Linked DNA regions of Spartinivicinus marinus. The protein of the gene in region 2 interacts with the protein of the main gene of each other region in a pairwise test. Links are inferred from orthologs where the notes say so. Each region holds a gene or a part of one and is shown on either strand. Other genes may lie near its edges. The genes, in order: leuS and ligA.

Evidence for each region.
Region 1: the proteins of ligA (region 2) and leuS interact in binary tests that used the Escherichia coli proteins (3 or more experiments, as listed by UniProt). The link is inferred for Spartinivicinus marinus from one-to-one orthologs.

What each region holds. Positions count from the first base shown.
Region 1 is NZ_JAPJZK010000001.1:1,560,630-1,567,599, reverse strand. What follows is about bases 2,537-5,641. They hold leuS (leucine--tRNA ligase), read right to left. Parts: upstream 5,341-5,641; coding sequence 2,737-5,340; downstream 2,537-2,736. Other genes in these bases: OQE68_RS07195 (hypothetical protein), read left to right, coding at 5,615-5,641; OQE68_RS07205 (LPS-assembly lipoprotein LptE), read right to left, coding at 2,537-2,709. In the rest of the region: lipoyl(octanoyl) transferase LipB, read left to right, coding at 1-6; lipA (lipoyl synthase), read left to right, coding at 10-1,002; holA (DNA polymerase III subunit delta), read right to left, coding at 1,081-2,088; more of OQE68_RS07205, read right to left, coding at 2,134-2,536; more of OQE68_RS07195, read left to right, coding at 5,642-5,923; OQE68_RS07190 (YdcF family protein), read left to right, coding at 6,078-6,821; lnt (apolipoprotein N-acyltransferase), read right to left, coding at 6,818-6,970.
Region 2 is NZ_JAPJZK010000001.1:5,008,119-5,014,899, reverse strand. Bases 1,732-4,647 are described here. They hold ligA (NAD-dependent DNA ligase LigA), read right to left. Parts: upstream 4,250-4,647; coding sequence 2,213-4,249; downstream 1,732-2,212. Other genes in these bases: zipA (cell division protein ZipA), read right to left, coding at 4,332-4,647; OQE68_RS22505 (transglycosylase SLT domain-containing protein), read right to left, coding at 1,732-2,133. Also shown: OQE68_RS22515 (NAD(P)/FAD-dependent oxidoreductase), read left to right, coding at 1-582; OQE68_RS22510 (hypothetical protein), read right to left, coding at 615-1,055; more of OQE68_RS22505, read right to left, coding at 1,528-1,731; more of zipA, read right to left, coding at 4,648-5,378; chromosome segregation protein SMC, read right to left, coding at 5,722-6,781. UniProt on the Escherichia coli protein: DNA ligase that catalyzes the formation of phosphodiester linkages between 5'-phosphoryl and 3'-hydroxyl groups in double-stranded DNA using NAD as a coenzyme and as the energy source for the reaction.

The DNA.
Region 1 (6,970 bases), 3.4 Mb from region 2 along the record:
GATTAGCAAATGACAGATATGCAACCAATGCCGCCTGCTAAGAAAAAGCCAGTACGTGTTGAGCGTGGAGTAAAGTTACGTGGTGCTGAAAAAGTTGCCCGTATACCTGTAAAAGTAATCCCAACTGAAAAAGAAAACATGCCTCGTAAGCCAGATTGGCTGCGAGTCAGAATGCCAATTTCACCTGAAGTAGACCGTATTAAAAAGTTGCTGCGCAAACACAAGCTGCATACGGTGTGTGAAGAAGCTTCTTGCCCAAACTTAGGTGAGTGCTTTGGTGGTGGTACAGCAACCTTCATGATCATGGGGGACATTTGTACCCGCCGCTGTCCTTTCTGTGATGTGGCTCATGGCCGTCCGAACCAGCTGGATGCAAGTGAACCTGCTCATCTTGCTGCTGCTATTGCTGACCTGGGTTTAAAGTATGTGGTAATTACTTCTGTAGATCGTGATGATCTGCGTGATGGTGGGGCCCAGCATTTTGCTGATTGTATCCGTGAAGCCAGAGCAAGAAGCCCGAAGCTGGAAATTGAAGTTTTAGTACCAGATTTTCGTGGCAGAATGGAAGTAGCCTTGGATATTTTAGGTGAAACACCACCAGACGTGTTTAACCATAACCTTGAATCTGTACCAAGTCTGTATCGGAAAATTCGCCCTGGCTCTGATTATCACTGGTCACTGGATCTATTAAAGCGCTACAAAGAGCGGGTACCCCATGTGCCAACCAAATCAGGCATTATGCTGGGGTTGGGAGAAACTAAAGAAGAAGTAATTGAAGTGATGCATGATATGCGTGAGCATAAGATTGAAATGATCACGTTAGGCCAATATTTACAGCCTAGTCGTCATCATTTGCCTGTGGATCGCTTTGTTCATCCAGATGAGTTTGCAGAGTTGGCAGAAATTGCTAAGTCATTAGGCTTTGATAAAGTGGCCAGCGGTGCTCTAGTTCGCTCTTCTTATCATGCTGACCTGCAAGCCAAAGAGGATATGATTATCTAAGGGCGTTTTAAATTACAAAAAAAGCCCTCAAAATAAAACGTTTTCGAGGGCTTTTTTATTTTTAACTTTGTGATCTTTTTATATCTGAGCACCTGCCAGCTTTAACGTCAGTTGAGTTAATTCATCCCAGACATTTTCTTTGATTAGCCCTTTAATTGCCGTATCAATCTCAGCCGCATGTTGCAGCATTGACCGGAAGTCTTTTTCTCTATGGCGTCGAGCAGCTTGTTGAATGAGAGGCTTGCGTTTTGGCCAAATTTTTAATTGTTTACAAACTTGGTCAACTGAGTTTCCTTGATGTACTAAGTAACTAAACTCTGATAGGTTGCGAACCTCTCTAGTGAGAGCCCATAAAATAAGCGTGGTTTCTGAGGCTTCAGCTTTCAACCCTGAAATAATTCTTAGGCAGTGCCTTATATCACCCTGTAATGCTGCATCAACCAGCCCAAATACATCATAACGTGCGCTATCTGAAACAGAGTCAGTAATATGAGTCGCTGTGACTTTACCATCAATAGCCAGCAGCTTAAGCTTCTCTATTTCCTGGGAAGCAGCTAGTAAGTTTCCTTCAATACGATCTGTCAGTAGCTCAATCGCTTCTGGGGAGGCTGAGAGGCCTGCTTGTTGAAATCGCTGCTTCAGCCAGTTTGGTAAACGACTGGGCTCAACTGGCCAAATAGGTAAGAAAATACCTAGTTGGTCGAGCTTTTTAAACCATTTACTGCGTTGAATAGCGCCATCTAGTTTTGGAGTGATAACTAATAAAATATTGTCAGGGGAGGGGTTCTGACAGTAGGCTTCAAGTGCTTTATTGCCTTTTTCACCAGGTTTTCCATTAGGGATTCTCAACTCTATCAGTTTTCGATCAGCAAATAATGATAGCGCATTGGCTGACTCAAGTAGCAGGTCCCAGTCAAAGCTAGTTTCAGCATGAAATAATTCTCTCTCAGTAAAGCCCTGATTGCGGGCAGCTGCACGAACCTGGTCAACGGCTTCTATTTGCTGTAAAGGCTCGTCGCTGGCTATTAAGTAAATAGGTTTAAGGGGTTTTAAATGGGAGGGTAATTGATCAATACGAATTTTCATGGCGGGACTGTAGGCCTGATATATTACCAGGCCAAAAAGGTTAATTTATAAAGGCTGCTTTTTTTTCTCTTCTGCTAGTTTTTTTGCCTCGGCTTCTGCTTCTGCATTTTCTATATCAGTGTTGCTAAGTGCGGCTAAGCGTAGCTGAATTTGACGGATAATATCTTTATCCAATTCTTCTGTAATAAGTCGTTCTTCACTTGCTGAAGCAGCTGCATTATTAGGCTCATGAAGAAATACTCGCTCTGCTTGTGCTTTGAATGGGCCAATAATTACCAGTCCAGAGCGATTTTCCAGTTGGTATTTATTGGTTAATCTTACCCGGTATTCTGCGGCTTGAGCATTTCCAGAAAAACTGGCTACTTTTCTTTCTTGCTCATTGCTAAGCACTTTAAGTGTATAAGGCGCTTGGTCAGACACGCTGATATTATTAGCTTCCAGGCTATGGACGAGCTTGCGACTAAACTGACTGTAATTATCAGGGGTAGTTACTTTTAAGGTGGATAGTAGTGGTGCTACTTCAACTAAGCCTCGTAGTTGAAAGCCGCAGCCCGTCATTAAAGTGGCTGCCATCACTGTTATTAATGCTTTCCCTAACAGGTTGTTCAGGGTAATCCGCATAGCTTACTCCTAAATAAACAGGTCGGCTTAGCCGACCACAATATTGACCAGTTTGTTTGGAACAACAATCACTTTGCGTACAGTTTTATCCGTAATAAATTTTTGCACGTTTTCACTTGTTAAGGCCGTTTGCTCAACACTGGATTTATCAGCATCAGCAGCAACCTCAATTTTGGCTCTGACTTTACCATTGACTTGAACTACGTACTGTAGAGTGGTACGAGTTAATGCACTTTCATCAACTGAAGGCCAAGTGGCATCAACTACTGCTCCTTGATGGCCTAGTGTTTGCCATAAATTGTGCGCAATATGAGGTGTAATTGGCGCTAAGGTTAATACCATGGTTTCAAGGGCTTCTTGGGCAACTGCACGACCTTGAGGGGAACTATCCTCAAATTTTGCTAATGCATTAACCAGCTCCATGACCCTGGCAATAGCGGTATTGAAAGTTAATCGGTTAGCAAAGTCATTGGTAATATCGCGTATGGTTTCATGGGTTTTCCGGCGTAAATCTTTTTGCGAGTCACTTAGCTCAGCAGGATTTACCTTGTCAGCTGGGCCTCGGCTTGCATGTTCATAAACCTGTTTCCAGGCACGTTTTAGAAAACGGTGAGCCCCTTCTACACCAGCATCTGACCATTCTAATGATTGCTCAGGTGGAGCAGCAAACATAGTAAACAAGCGGACAGTATCAGCACCAAACTTGCTGATAATTACCTGTGGGTCGATGCCATTATTTTTTGACTTCGACATTTTGCTCATACCGTCATAATGAACTGGCTGGCCATCGACCTTATGCGTTGCTTTAATCAGACGCCCTTTGTCATCAAGTTCAACTTCAACATCTTGTGGTGAAATCCAGATTTTGCCGCCTTTGTCATCACGGTAATAGGTTTCAGCCAGTACCATGCCTTGGCACAACAGACGCTTGAATGGCTCATCACTGCTAACTAAGCCCTCATCACGCAGCAGTTTGTGGAAAAAGCGTGCATATAATAAGTGCAGAACTGCGTGCTCAACACCTCCAATATACTGGTCGACAGGCAGCCAATGGTTGGCCTTGTCTTTGTCTAGCATGCCATCGTTAAATTTGGCACTACAGTAGCGGGCGTAATACCAGGATGACTCCATAAAGGTATCAAAGGTATCGGTTTCACGAGTAGCAGCTTCACCTGTTGCTGGGTCAGTGGTTTTAGCCCACTCAGGATTACTTTTAATAGGTGACTGCACGCCATCTAAGGTGACATCAGTAGGCAATTCGACGGGTAGTTGCTCTAGAGGGACTGGGACAGCTTCGCCATTGTTGCGGTGAACCATAGGGATAGGTGTACCCCAGTAGCGTTGACGAGAAACACCCCAGTCTCTTAGGCGGTAATTAACCTGCTTGCTGCCTTTGCCTGCTTCAATTAGAAAGTTGGCAATGGCTTCAAATGCCTGCTCGAAATTCAGGCCATCAAATTGATCTGAGTTGATTAAAACCCCCTTCTCAGTAAAGGCGGCTTTGCTCAGGTCACACTCAGAATCGTCAGTTTCGGGCTTAATGACTTGCTTAATGGTTAAGCCATATTTAGTGGCAAACTCCCAGTCTCGCTGGTCGTGGCCTGGCACAGCCATTACTGCACCTGAGCCGTAGTCCATCAAGACGAAGTTGGCTACCCAAACGGCAACCGGTTCGCCAGTAATAGGGTGAATAGCGGTTAAGCCTGTATCTATCCCTTTTTTCTCTATAGTGGCCATATCAGCTTCGGCCACTGTGTTTTGTTTACACTTTTGAATGAAACTGGCCAATTCAGGATTATTTTTTGCTGCCGCTAAAGCGATGGGGTGTTCTGCTGCAAGGCCTACATAGGTAACACCCATCACGGTGTCAGGGCGAGTGGTATAAATTGAAAAATCGGCTGGGGCATCTGCAACTGGGGCTGCCAGTTGAAACTGCATTTCTACTCCTTCAGAGCGGCCAATCCAGTTTTTCTGCATGGTTTTGACTTGCTCTGGCCAGTCAGGTAGTTGCTCTAAATCGGCCAATAATTCATCCGCATAATCAGTGATTTTGACAAACCATTGGGGAATTTCTTTTCGCTCAATTAAAGCACCTGAGCGCCAGCCACGACCATCAATAACCTGCTCATTGGCCAGCACAGTTTGATCTACAGGGTCCCAGTTGACGGTAGCCATTTTTTTGTACACCAACCCTTTTTCAAAAAGGCGGGTAAAAAACCATTGTTCCCATTTGTAGTAGTCTGGTTGGCAAGTAGCTAATTCACGAGACCAATCGTAACCAAAACCTAAGCTTTTTAGCTGATCTCGCATGTAGGCAATATTTTCTTCCGTCCATTTGGCGGGGGCGACTTTATGTTGAATTGCTGCATTTTCCGCTGGTAGGCCAAATGCGTCCCAGCCCATCGGTTGCAGTACATTTTTACCCTGCATCCGTTGAAATCGGCTGATCACATCACCAATGGTGTAGTTACGAACATGTCCCATATGTAGCCGTCCACTGGGATAGGGAAACATGGAGAGGCAGTAAAATTTTTCTTTGCTGGAATCTTCGGTGACTTCGAATGAACGATTGTCATTCCAGTACGCCTGTGCGTTGGCTTCAACACGCTGGGGTTGATACTGTTCTTCCATTGCGATGATCGGGATTTCTCTAAAAGGTTGCTAACAAATAGTGATAAAGTCTAAACAGCGTAGGATACATTAGACAGAAGATAACGGGTAGTGCTGATTCATAGTCTAACCTTATATTAAGCAAATTGTGAAAAAGAGGATGATAGCAACCAAATTTTCGTTAGTGTGTTGTTTCTTGTGGTAGCCACTAAAGAGAGTTTTATCGCTTAGTTTTTGTAACCCGCGGTAAATAGGGTTATATAGAGTAAATGCTCATGATGAGCTGGGATGGATAATGAAACTACATTTGGTTTGGGATAACGGAGTTTTATACCCGCACAATGAACCACAACAGTTACAGTCAGTGGTGCCTGCTAGTAGTGAACAAACTCCTGAAACCAAACAAACAACCTATGATCACCTAATTGACTCTTTAGAAAAAACCCTGCAAGGTTATCAGACGCGACAATGGCAAGCGGTTGATAAACCTGACCAAAAGCCTTCCGATGTGGTGGAGATACCTGACCTGTCTCATAATGAGCTGGAAATTGTCAGTGCTTATTTTCGTAAAGATGCCAGCTTGATCTGTCGTTTTTTAAAGTAAAAATAATATTTATTTTTTATACTGCTAGCTTTTACACTGTATAAACAGTAAGTAAAAGATTTACCCGAGTGCTTTATTATATTTTGGGTATTCAGGCTAGGTATATTTTCCCAATAAGACGACTTTTTGGATCTAATATTAAATGTTACACACCATGATTAAGTTATTGGTGCTACCTCCTGGCATCAATTTAGTCTTGTTGTTGTTCGTAGGGATATTGTGGTTTAAGCGACGTACGATGGCTTTGTTTTTATTAATTGTTACATTTTTGCTTACCTATTGTCTGGCGACCCCGTTTGTAGCCAATAAGTTGCTGCAACATCTTGAATCTGGTTTTCAACCATTAGATATCAGTGATAATAGCCAGCTTCATGCAGAGGCTGTTGTAGTGCTTGGTGCTGGACGACATTCCCAGGCAGCCGAGTTTTCGGGGGAAGATGCGCCGTCAGCGTTAGGGCTTGAAAGGATGTTGTATGCTGCACATTTAGTTAAGCAGCTTCAGTTACCGCTGGCGGCGGCGGGTGGGGCTGTTTTTGATCCTGAAATGGAAAGCGAGGCCAGCATTATGGGCCGCTATTTTTTGGAGTATTTTCACATTATTACCCGCTGGCAAGAAGGAGGCAGCCGCAATACCTGGGAAAATGCCATTAATTCCGGGCGAGAGTTTGGTAACCAAGTATCCACGATTTTATTAGTAACTCATGCTTGGCATATGAAACGGGCAAAAGCCTGTTTTGAAAAAGCAGGCTTTACGGTAATTCCAGCGCCTACCCGTTTTACCAGTGATAGTTTGCCGGTTGCTTTGAGCTTTATACCTAGTGCTAGTGCGCTAAGTAAATCAACCTATGCGCTGCATGAATATATAGGAATACTGTGGTATAGGCTGGTTTATTTTTAGCTGGCATGATTAACTTTCTGCTTGGTATACACTTCATGAAGGGTAATCTGTCGGAAAGCTAGTAGCCCAGCCATCATCACTAATGTCAAAATGATAATTGGCCAACTTTGCCACTGCATGAACGGTGTTTTTCCTGCCATTGCTTTAAC
Region 2 (6,781 bases):
GTGGTCGGCTGTAATGCCTACCTTGGCCAGCTAGTGCCACAGTTAGCAGGTAAAGTGCTTCCCGCAGGCAGCTATATCATTGCGACTGAGCCACTGACTGATAGCCTTGCTCAACAGTTATTACCTCAGAATATGGCTGTCAGTGACCAGCGAATAACTCTGGACTATTTTCGTCTATCTGCAGACAAACGGCTGTTATTTGGTGGTTTATGTCATTATTCTGGCCAGCACCCCAGCAATATTCATCATGCATTACGACCCAATATGCTTAAGGTTTTTCCACAACTGGCCAGTGTGAAGATTGATTATCAATGGGGAGGCAATATTGGCATTGGGGCGAATCGAATGCCCCAACTCGGAATACTTGATCAAAATATCTATTATGCTCAAGCCTACTCAGGTCATGGTTTGAATGCCACCCATATGATGGGACGGCTTATTGCTGAAGCATTGAGTGGTCAGTTAGAACGTTTTGATGTGTTTGCTAAAATCAAACACATCACGTTTCCTGGAGGTCCCTTATTAAGATCCCCCTTGTTAGCGTTAGGGATGCTGTATTACCGCTTAAAAGACTACTTTTAATTTAAATAAAGACTGATTGTTAAGTATGACTATTAAGCATGTTGCTTGGTTTTTAGTTGTCCATCATGTTGCCACTCACAACGCACTTTTAATTCTTCACCCGGTGAATGATAACTTTTCTCTGCATGCCAGCTAAAAGTATGGGTGCCAGCCAGCTCAGTTTCTAAATGTACGGTGGCAGAGTTCCAATACATTTGCTTTAAAATAGCTTCAAACTTTTTTATCCATTGCTCCCAGTCACACTCCACAGCACAATAAGATGCTCCAAAGTGGATAACTTGGGTTATATAAGTACCTTGCTCAGGCTGGCTGCCTGAAACAGCAAAAAAGTCACGAGACAAAAAAGGCCACTCATCCCCTCCAGGCAATGAATGAATAGTGCGTAAATTATGGTATCTACGTTTAAGCACTTCTGTCTCATTACCAAAAGGTAAGTCTTTTATACAACCATAAACTATTGACTCACGGTCCAAGTGATACTCCTTCCTGAAAAGACCGACAAATGCCGTATTGTAGCGCAAAAAAACCAATACTTAGGGACACTTGATAAATAACGTGAAAAATGTTGTTTATTTGAGTGTTCCGTCGTATTACTCAAGCATTACTGACGGTCTATTTATTTGTTCAGCGAGCGCTAATTGACAAATAGTTTCAGGTTTGATACTTCATTCCCTGAAGCAATAATTGTGTCGAACGCCTCAATCAACCTATACCCTTCCAACCTATACCCTTCGCTTTGGCTATATTAATTAGTTACTGCACCAAGTATTTTTTAGCTGTTTATAGGGTAAATTGGGGATTTGCAGTATGACTCAATTAACAGTAACTGATTCCCCTCCTAGGCTTCGATTATGCTACCAACTTTCTAGAGAAAGAAGCACCTAAGCAAGGGTTTGTTCACAGACTGGTGTTTTTTTGAAAAGAGTGAGACTTAATTACTCTAATTCAGCCAAACAACCATTGCCAAAAGCTGGGCTTATTTAACTCTTCTTCACATTGCTTTAGTTGATAGCGATACCGCTTAGCTTTTTTTTCAACACGCTTAGCCACCCCCATCAACCAGGGCTTACGTCGGTAGGTACGGCGCTGGTAACCACCCCACCCTTCATGATAATTAAGGTATTGATTGCGCGCATCAGATAATTTGACACCATTAATGCGTAGCGATTTATTGGTATACCAGCCAATAAAATCAACAGCATCAGCAAATTCATCCCGATCACCCCAGGCACCTATCTCTGTACGATAATCATCCCAAACACCATCTAGTGCCTGAGCATAACCATAGGCTGTTGAAATACGAGGCCCTGGAATAAATCCCCAATACCATCGCCGTGGCGGTCGTGCATTCGCCACATAGCTGGACTCATGATACATAATGGACATCATAACAGGGATCGGTGTTCCCCACCGCTGGGTACTCTTTTTAGCTTCGTGGTACCAGTCTTCTTTTTCTTGGAATATATTGCAAATATTATGAGGGTTTTCGGGTGGTGGAGCATGGGCACAGCCTGTCAAAAACAAACTGATCCCCACTATTAACCCCACCATGCGTTTACCCGAAGTTGTAGCGTAATGGCGCTTGATTAATTGCCAGCGACAACCAGGTAAACCAGAATTACGAATAAAGCTAACTTTCGCCAGAATGATACTGCTCCAACAATGCGATTAAGGCTTGCTCATTGAGTATATCAACACCTAAAGACTCCGCTTTTGCCAGTTTTGAGCCTGCTTTTTCGCCAGCAATAACGGCAGTTGTCTTATTTGACACTGAACCGGATACTTTTGCTCCCAGCGCTTGTAATTTTTGCTTAGCCTCATCACGAGACATTTGTGACAAGGTACCCGTTAATACATATGTATAGCCAGCTAATGGCTTTTCCTGAGCATGTTCTACTACAACTGTTGGCCATTGCACGCCATAGTCAATCAATCGCTTAATAACGGCCAAATTATGTGGCTCACTAAAAAATACGGCAATATGCTTCGCTACGATAGGCCCAACATCCGACACCTGTTGCAAGCTTTCCTGATCAGCCTGCTGCAACGCTGTTAGGTCACCAAAATAATTGGCCAACTGTTGTGCAGTTGCCTCTCCTACTTCACGAATACCCAGCGCATAAATAAACCGGGCCAATGTCGTCTGCTTAGCCTCAGCTAACGCATTAATTAAGTTTTCTGCTGACTTAGGCCCCATTCTTTCTAGTTTAGCCACCGCTTCTGCGGTTAGGTTAAATAAATCAGCCACATCGTTGATCAGATCCTGATCAACTAATTGTTCAACGAGCTTTTCACCTAATCCATCAATATCCATCGCTCGGCGGCTGGCAAAATGCTTAATGGCTTCTTTACGTTGTGCAGCACAAATTAAACCACCACTACAGCGTGCAACCGCCTCTCCTTCAACCCGTTCAATCTTTGATTCGCAAACAGGGCAGTGATCAGGCATCGAAACCGGCTGCGTATTAGCTAACCGTTTTTCAACAATAACTTTCACCACTTGAGGAATGACATCCCCTGCCCGACGAATAATCACAGTGTCACCCGCTCTTACATCCAGGCGAGCCACTTCATCCATATTATGTAGTGTGGCATTGGTGACTGTCACACCGCCGACAAACACAGGCTTCAAACGAGCAACAGGTGTGATTGCCCCTGTTCTTCCCACTTGAAACTCCACTTTTTCTAATACAGTACTTTCTTCCTGGGCAGGAAATTTATAGGCAATTGCCCAGCGAGGGGCCCGTGCTACAAAACCTAATTGTTGCTGCTGAGCAAGTGAGTTCACTTTATACACAATGCCATCAATTTCATACGGCAACTGTTCCCTTTTTTGCTCAAGCTGGGTGTAATAATCTTGGGCTTCAACGACACCAGTCACTACTTTAATTTCTGCATTCAGTTTAAATCCCCACTTACCCAGCAGAGCCAGTACTTCATTATGATTATCCGGCAGATCGCCACCTTCGATAATACCGACGCCATAACAGCACATTTCCAACGGGCGGTTAGCGGTAATACTTGAATCAAGCTGACGTAAACTACCTGCAGCTGCATTACGTGGGTTAACAAAGGTTTTTTCACCTTTTTCTGTCGCTATTGCATTTAAGGCTTCAAACCCCGCTTTGGGCATATAGACTTCACCACGTACTTCTATTCGGTCAGGTATTTGATCACTCATTAGTTGTAATGGTATAGAAGGTATGGTCCGAATATTTAGCGTAATATCTTCACCAGTATTGCCATCCCCTCGAGTTGCCGCTCTTACCAGCACTCCTCTTTCATAAAGCAGGCTGACAGCAATACCATCAAGCTTAGGTTCACAGGTGTACTCAATTGAAGTATCAGTTTTCAATCGGTCTTGAAGTCGTCGCTCAAAATCAGCTAATTCTTGTTCATTAAATGCATTATCCAATGACAACATGGGAAGTTCATGCACCACTTCATTAAACCCAGCCAGTGGGGCAGCACCCACTCGTTGCGTAGGTGATGAGGGAGTGACAAGTTCTGGGTATTGCCGTTCTAAGCTTTGTAATTCCCGTAGCAAGCGGTCATATTCGGCATCAGTGACAAGCGGATCATCTTTAACGTAATAGTAATAATTGTGCTCATTAATAGTCTTTCTTAACTGTTCAACTTGTTGTTTAACTGCACTTGATGCTGACATTTATTTCCCCAACAATCAGCTAAAAAACGTCAGGCCTGCAAAGCAGGCCTGATATCATAGAAGTTAGTATGAAAAAAAGAGTTTATTGAACGGACTGTTTTCTAACCAGGACACGACGTTCGTAGTCCATAATGCGCTGGCGACAGTGCTCTAGGGTTTGCTGTGTCATCACACTGTGCTGCTCATCTTTCAACTCACCTTGCAATGAGCGGGACAAATAGTAAGCCGCCATCGCCATTTCCTCAAAGGCTTTCATTGGCTCTGGAGGCCCAGGCAAACTCATGAATAAGCTTACTACTGATGTTTGCAACCGCTCCATAGAAGCTAAATCAAAGTAGCCTGGTTCTACGCCATTAGCTGCACTGAATAAAACACAACCATTACCATCAGGCTGTTCATGACGATGGAAAATTTGCATCTCACCAAACTTGAGACCATTTGCCAATAATGCATGCAGCAGCTCACTACCAACAAACCCTTCTTCAGTTTTTGCAACAACATTAATAATGATCACTTCCTCAGCAGCAGCCCGATTGGACTGATCCATCACTGTGGTAGCAGGCTCTTGTTTAACGGTTTTTACTGGCGCTCGTTTGGTGGTTTTCTGTTTACTGGTACTTTTATTGATAACACGAGCAGCCGTAGGCTTAGTCACAGGTGTTGTATAGTGATCAGTCTTATCAGCTATTAACACATCATCATCCACCTCAGCATCAGAAGTAATTATAGGCTTAGCCGTTGACGCTCTTTTATTTATTACTGAGTTATTACTAGCCCCTGATACCTTAGCTGTTTTATATTGCTGTAGTGGTGTCACTTTATCTGTTTTTTCTGCAGCCACTGGCGTATTGATCAGTGGTGGCTCTGGTGCCACGGTTTCTTCAGCCACGGTGGGCACTTCATCATCCAGTATCACTGGCTGACCTGCTTGAGCTATAACACGAGCTCCCCCGTTGGGTAACTCACTATTAAAATCATCAACGTCATTTTGTAACCCAGCTCCCATTCCTAAAGACAAATCTCTAGCACGACGCCGGTTAATTTTCATCCGACGATAACCATCAAATAAAATACCGGCTATCACAATCATGCCGATAATAATTAACGATTCTCGTAACCCGATATCCATTGTGTTTGTCAACCTTATTACTAATTAGGCTATCATAACCCTACTCAGCCACTTCTTGGCACAACCGTCAGATATTTTTGTGAAAGCTTTGATAAATAAACACTGCTAACACAAAACATTGAACCATCGACCTCCAGCTTATGAGCGGTTACAACAGACTTTAACTTGCGCTTGTTGTTTGCTATACGACAATTTACAGCAACAATCTAGAGCGGCAATGCTTCTTACGTCTTACAATAATTATGGTGCATATTTTTCAAGCCGTGCAATATTTAGCCGCTTTTTAGCCATAAATTTTTATCTAAGACTTACGCGCAACCTGTTTCCTATTCATTGCTTGATTCTAGTTTGCTGCCAGTGCAGCTGCTGCTTCTACATCAACGGCTACCAAACGAGATACACCAGGCTCTTGCATGGTTACCCCCATTAATTGGCTGGCAGCTTCCATCGCTATTTTATTATGGGTAATGTAAATAAATTGTACTGATTTAGACATTTCCGTCACCATGCGAGCATAGCGTCCCACATTAGCATCATCTAACGGTGCATCAACTTCATCCAACATACAAAATGGCGCAGGATTTAACTGGAAAATCGAAAACACTAACGCGATGGCTGTTAATGCTTTCTCACCACCTGACAGCAAATGAATCGTGCTGTTTTTCTTACCTGGAGGTCTGGCCATTATCGCCACACCCGTATCTAATAAATCCTCACCTGTTAGTTCTAAATAAGCACTTCCGCCGCCAAACACCTTCGGGAAAAGGGTTTGTAACCCATTATTGACCTTATCAAAAGTACTCTTAAACCGATTACGCGTTTCTTTATCAATTTTTCTGATGGCATCCTCAAGCGTATTTAATGCCTCTTGTAAATCGTCATTTTGGGCATCTAAATAACGTTTACGCTCCGACTGCACTTCATATTCTTCAATCGCTGCCAAGTTAATGGCACCCAGTCGCTGGATTTTATTAGCCAGTTTTTCCAGTGCTTCAGTCCAGATGGTTTCATCAGCATCGTCAGGAAGCTCAGCAATGACTTGCTCTAAATCAAACTGCTCTGCCTGTAGTTGTTCTTGCAAAGTATTTAATCTAACTGCTAAACCTTGCCACTCAATACGTTGCTGCTCTAATTCACCACGAATTTTAGTCGCTTGCTGTTCCGCACCACTACGTAGTTTTTCATATTGTCGTATTTCATGATCAACGGCTTCAAGCTCTCGACGAGCGTTGCCTAATTCATCTTCAACTTGAATTCGACGCTCTAATTGCGCTTCAAGTTCCATAGCCCATTCAGCTAGCGGTAATTCCGTTTGAGCAATAGTCTCTTTTATTTGGCTCTGCTGTTCAGCAAAACGTGACACCTGGCTGGTTAACCGGCTTAACCCCTGCTCAATTGACTGA